One region of the Alteromonas sp. V450 genome, then DNA from elsewhere that is predicted to be linked to it. Evidence: predicted binding sites of a transcription regulator. Region 1 holds the regulator's gene; the other holds the start of a gene.
The links. The regulator NrdR, encoded in region 1, represses ribonucleotide reductase genes. The targets are predictions, from matches to a motif close to AAACACNANATNTNGTGTTT.
Positions count from the first base shown of each region.

Region 1 (3,198 bases):
CAGCTTACTAATAAGTATGCTGAAGGTTACCCAGGCAAGCGTTACTACGGTGGTTGTGAGCACGTAGACGTTGTTGAACAGCTTGCTATTGACCGTGCAAAAGCACTTTTTGGAGCGGACTACGCGAACGTTCAACCGCACGCTGGTTCACAAGCTAACTCTGCCGTATTCATGGCACTACTTGACGCAGGCGATACTGTTTTGGGAATGAGCCTTTCTGAAGGTGGTCACCTAACCCACGGTTCACACGTAAACTTCTCTGGTAAAACCTATAACGCTGTACAGTATGGTTTGAACAAACAAACCGGCGAAATCGATTACGCGCAGGTTGAAGCGCTTGCCAAAGAGCACAAGCCGAAAATGATTATCGGTGGTTTCTCTGCCTATTCAGGCATTGTTGATTGGGCGAAATTCCGCGAAATCGCAGATAGCGTTGGCGCATACTTACTTGTTGATATGGCGCACGTAGCGGGCTTAGTAGCCGCTGGCGTTTATCCAAATCCGCTTCCTCATGCTCATGTGGTAACAACGACTACCCATAAAACGCTTGCGGGTCCGCGCAGTGGTCTAATCCTATCTTCATGTGGCGACGAAGCAATTTACAAAAAGCTTAACAGCTCAGTATTCCCAGGTAACCAAGGTGGCCCACTTTGCCACGTGATTGCAGCTAAAGCCGTTGCGTTTAAAGAAGCGCTACAGCCAGAGTTTAAAGCATACCAGCAGCAGGTTGTCGCGAACGCGAAAGCGATGGTTTCTGTAATGCAAGAGCGCGGTTATAACATCGTTTCTGGTGGTACCGACAACCATTTGTTCCTACTTGATCTTATTGATAAGGACATAACCGGTAAAGATGCAGATGCAGCACTAGGTGCAGCAAACATCACGGTAAACAAAAACTCTGTACCGAATGATCCGCGTTCACCGTTTGTAACCAGTGGTCTTCGTATTGGTAGCCCAGCGATTACTCGCCGTGGTTTCAAAGAAGAGCAAGCGAAGCAGGTTGCAACATGGATTTGTGACATTCTAGATAACATGGGCGATGAGTCTGTTATTAAGCGTGTTCAAGATGAAGTGGTAGCACTTTGTGCACAATTCCCTGTTTATAAATAAATAGGTTTGTGTTTTGTTGCGTACTTTGGTACTAATGCTTGACTAACTAGTCTACGTTCGCTTAATAAGCCTAAGTACGCAATATTTAAGGATTATTCATGTTTTGCCCGTTTTGTTCAGAACAAGAAACCAAAGTCATTGATTCTCGTTTGGTTGCAGAAGGGCAGCAGGTGCGTAGACGCCGTGAATGTATGGTTTGTCACGAACGTTTTACGACCTTCGAAAGCGCTGAACTTGTGATGCCTCGCGTCATCAAACGCGATGGTTCTCGAGAACCATTTAACGAAGACAAACTTCGTGCAGGCTTACAGCGAGCGCTCGAAAAGCGTCCTGTGAGCACTGAAAAGATTGAGCAATGTATTCTTTCTCTCAAGTCACAGTTGCGCGCAACTGGCGAGCGCGAAGTGAGCAGTGAGCTACTCGGCAACCTAATTATGAAAGCTCTCAAAGAACTCGACAAAGTTGCTTATGTCCGGTTCGCTTCCGTTTATCGTTCCTTTGAAGATATTCGTGAGTTTGGAGAAGAGATTGCACGATTAGGGGATTAGGTCGGCTACCTCCCAAACATCAGACACTTAGGGCTACAACAGGAATCCAAGTGAACCACGAAACGGTTAAAAACGATTATTTTTGGATGGCCAAAGCCATTCAGCTTGCCCAACTAGGGCGCTTTACCACTTCCCCTAACCCTCGCGTTGGCTGTGTAATTGTAGACGAAAACAATCAACTGCTTGGTCAAGGCTATCACATTCAAGCTGGCACTCCCCATGCCGAAGTACATGCTTTACGAGAAGCTTCTAACGCAAGGAACGAGGGCGCAAAGGGCGCAACCGCTTACGTTACACTTGAGCCCTGCAGTCATTTTGGCCGTACGCCGCCTTGCGCAGTGGCTTTGGTCAACGCGAAGGTGGCGCGGGTGGTTATCGCAATGACCGACCCTAACCCAAATGTATGCGGCAATGGTATTAGTATCTTGCAGAAGGCAGGCATTGAGGTAGTAAGTGACGTAATGGCAGCTGAGGCTGCAGCGCTAAACCCCGGTTTTATCAAACGCATGCTTACCGGAAAGCCCTATGTACGTGTGAAATTAGGCATTAGCCTAGACGGTAAAATAGCGCTTCAAAATGGCGTGAGTCAATGGATTACGGGGCCAGAAGCAAGACGGGATGTGCAGCACTATCGCGCCCAAAGCTGTGTGGTGTTAACAGGCTCAGGTACGGTGAAAGCCGATAATCCTAGTTTGTTGGTTAGAGAAAAAGAAGCACAGTTTACCGATTATCCTCTAGCACACATTCGCCAGCCTGCTCGGGTTGTTGTCGATAGCAAAAGTAAGCTTTCTCGAGACTATACGTTGTTTACCGACGGAAATGTTACTTTAACGGCTACGTCGCAGCCCCATCCAGATACAGCAACACAGCAATACCTTTTGGTAGATGAAAAAGACGGTAAGCTCGACTTACATTCACTAATATCAGCATTAGGCGATAAGCAATATAATGAAGTGTGGGTTGAGGCAGGCCCAGGCCTTGCCGGTGCATTATTGCAAGAAGGGCTGGTGGATGAGCTAATATGCTATCAAGCGCCAAAACTTTTAGGTGATAAGGGCAAAAGTATGATTAATTTGCCAGCGTTTACGTCGTTAAATGAATGTATTTCGCTTTCGCTTATTGAAAATCGTCAGGTGGGTAACGATATTAAGCTTATCTTCCGTCCTGATGTTAGCAATATACGTGGTTAACGCGATTAAAGAGGAACTTTATGTTTACTGGAATTATTCAAGCGCTTGGTACTATTAAAAAGCTTGATAACCGTGGCAACGATATTCGCCTTACCGTTGCGTCACCTACGCTTGATATGTCTGATGTTGCTTTAGGCGACAGTATCGCAACCAATGGTGTTTGCTTAACAGTTACCGATATGGGGCCCGATTATTACTGCGCAGATGTGTCAGCTGAAACCATTAAATTGACTGGTTTTGCCCATTACAGTGCGGGCTCAACGGTTAATCTTGAAAAGGCAATGCGGCCAAGCGACCGCTTAGGCGGCCATATCGTGTCAGGTCACGTGGACGGCGTAGGTGAAGTTACA
Region 1 covers NZ_MODU01000004.1:1,758,978-1,762,175, reverse strand. Annotated here, with positions in the region: gene glyA (serine hydroxymethyltransferase) at 1-1,110, shown strand, start outside; gene nrdR (transcriptional regulator NrdR) at 1,209-1,658, shown strand; gene ribD (bifunctional diaminohydroxyphosphoribosylaminopyrimidine deaminase/5-amino-6-(5-phosphoribosylamino)uracil reductase RibD) at 1,709-2,848, shown strand; gene BK026_RS07690 (riboflavin synthase) at 2,869-3,198, shown strand, end outside.

Region 2 (3,198 bases), 540 kb from region 1:
ATTAAAAACAGTAAAACGCAGCGTCAATTTACGATAATCTAAAAAGAGATGTATTAAGGATTAGTTTACTCATGACGAATGTCGATCAACAAGAAATTAATAAGTTCTCAGAGCTCGCTTCTCGCTGGTGGGATCCAGAGGGAGAGTTTAAGCCATTACACCTTATAAACCCGCTTCGTTTAGATTTTATAAACCAACACAGCAAAGGCTTGTTTGATAAAAGCGTTGTTGACATCGGCTGTGGCGGCGGCATTTTAGCAGAATCGATGGCACGTGCGGGAGCAACAGTGACAGGTTTAGATATGGCTGAGGCGTCGTTAGAAGTGGCAAAACTTCACGGTTTAGAATCGGGCGTTAAGGTTGATTACGTATGCTCTACGGCTGAAGCGTTTGCAGAAGCAAATGCAGGTAAGTTTGACGTAGTTACCTGTATGGAAATGCTAGAACACGTGCCTGAGCCAGCTTCTGTAGTTATGGCCTGTGCTAAATTAGTCAAACCCGGCGGCCATGTTTTCTTTTCCACACTTAATCGGAATCTCAAATCTTATCTGATGGGGATCGTAGGTGCGGAATATATTCTTAAATTAGTGCCTAAAGGAACTCACGATCACAGCAAGTTCATCAAACCGTCTGAACTTATGTCGATGACCGACAATGCCGGCCTGCTTCCACGCGACATGACAGGTTTGCACATGGACCCAATTTCGCAGGGCTTTTATCTTTCGTCTAATAATGTAGACGTTAACTACTTGCTATATACAGAAGCGCAAAGTTAATTTAACACTACATATTGGGTTGCGGCGATAATTTAAACACCATATATCGTGCTTGTATAAAAACTGAATTCTAAGAATAAATTAATTTTTACGTCGAAGATTTTGATTAAAACGCTTGCAATCCAGATATTTTACGCTTGTAGAACGCTAAAAAGTTAGCTGTTACTAACATAAATTTCGTGCCAATCTGAGTGCTGGAAATACCACCAGATATTGGGTTGCATTAAGTCTAAAACCTCACTATCTTGTGTTTAGTCCAGCGACGGATCCCAGATAAAAAACACCGGGATCGGCAGAGAAACAGATCTGCTGGAAAACCACTAGCAGTAAAAATTTATAAGCAGTCTATACGTATTACTTTCCAGTATGTGTTTGGGCCGCTTTTTTGCGAGTTGTTGATCTGGCGTGAGCCAAAAACGATAGCAAGTTCGCAAGGTAATAAAGCAATAATTTAAATATAAATGGGCACAAATAGCCCACGCATCAAGCGCTAACAGAGAAACGGCCAGTAACATGAACAACAACTTATTCGTCACCAAACGCAATGGTGAAAAAGAGTCCATCGACTTAGAGAAAATTCACAAAGTCGTTACATGGGCAGCAAAAGGACTTAAAAACGTTTCTGTTTCACAAGTCGAAATTAAAGCTCAAATCCAATTTTACGATGGCATCAATACTAGCGAGATCCACGAAACCCTGATCAAATCAGCGGCAGATCTTATCTCTACCGACGCGCCAGATTATCAATATCTTGCTGCACGCTTAGCCATTTTCCACCTTCGCAAAAAAGCGTACGGACAATTTGAGCCGCCTACTCTGTTAGAACATGTAGGAAAGATGGTTGATATGGGTAAGTACGATAAACACTTGCTTGAAGACTACACGCCTGAAGAATTTGCTGAAATGGACACGTACATTGATCATTGGCGTGACATGAACTTCAGCTATGCCGCAGTTAAGCAGCTTGAAGGCAAGTACTTGGTTCAAAACCGTGTTACTGGTGAAATTTACGAAAGTGCACAGTTCCTGTATATCTTGGTGGCGGCATGCCTTTTCGCAAATTACGATAAATCTACACGTATGGACTACATACGCCGCTTCTACGATGCAGCGTCAACGTTCAAGTTGTCACTGCCTACACCTATAATGGCTGGCGTACGTACACCAACTCGTCAGTTCAGCTCTTGCGTACTTATTGAAACGGGCGACAGCTTGGACTCAATCAATGCAACGGCAAGCGCCATTGTTAAGTACGTAAGTCAGCGTGCGGGTATCGGTGTAAACGCAGGCCGTATTCGCGCACTAGGTAGCCCTATCCGCGGCGGTGAAGCATTCCACACAGGTTGTATTCCGTTCTATAAATACTTCCAGACCGCAGTAAAAAGCTGTTCACAGGGTGGTGTTCGTGGTGGCGCTGCTACGCTGTTCTATCCTATTTGGCATATGGAAGTCGAATCACTGTTAGTGCTTAAGAACAACCGTGGTGTTGAAGAAAACCGAGTACGTCACCTAGATTACGGTGTTCAGTTCAACAAACTCATGTACCAGCGCATGATGAAAGACGGCTATATTTCACTATTTAGCCCGTCTGACGTACCGGGTCTTTACGATGCATTCTTCGCTGATCAAGATAAGTTCGAAGAGCTATACGTTAAATACGAAAACGACGACAGCATTCGTAAGAAGCAAATTAAAGCGATGGAGCTATTCAGCTTGTTCATGCAAGAGCGTGCAAGCACAGGTCGTATTTATCTTCAAAACGTTGACCACTGTAATACGCACAGCCCGTTTAACCCAGAAGTTGCGCCAGTTCGTCAGAGCAACCTATGCCTTGAAATTGCGCTACCTACTAAGCCGCTTCAGCACGTTAATGATGAGAACGGTGAAATTGCACTTTGTACGCTGTCAGCGTTCAACTTAGGTGCGATTAAGTCACTGGACGAGTTTGAAGAGCTGTCTGACCTTGCAGTACGTGCGCTAGATAACCTGCTTGATTACCAAGACTACCCTGTTCCTGCTGCGTATAACGCAACAATGGGGCGTCGTACACTGGGTGTTGGTGTTATCAACTTTGCATACTACCTTGCTAAAAATGGCGTTAAGTATTCTGATCACAGCGCGAACGGTCTCGTTCACCGCACATTTGAAGCAATGCAGTATTACCTACTTAAAGCGTCGAACAATCTTGCCAAAGAAAAAGGTGCGTGTCCTAAGTTTAACGAAACCACCTATTCTCAAGGCATCATGCCAATTGACAGCTACAAGAAGGATCTTGATAGCGTATGTAATGAACCACTTCATTACGACTGGGATACACTTCGTGAAGAAATCAAAACTCACGGTTTGCGTAACTCTACGCTGTCAGCATTAATGCCGTCAGAGACTTCTTCTCAGATTTCTAACGCGACAAACGGTATTGAGC
Region 2 covers NZ_MODU01000004.1:1,220,806-1,224,003, forward strand. Annotated here, with positions in the region: gene ubiG (bifunctional 2-polyprenyl-6-hydroxyphenol methylase/3-demethylubiquinol 3-O-methyltransferase UbiG) at 72-776, shown strand; gene nrdA (class 1a ribonucleoside-diphosphate reductase subunit alpha) at 1,290-3,198, shown strand, end outside.
Region 2: the regulator NrdR is predicted to act here: its motif matches at 1,010-1,029, upstream of nrdA (class 1a ribonucleoside-diphosphate reductase subunit alpha).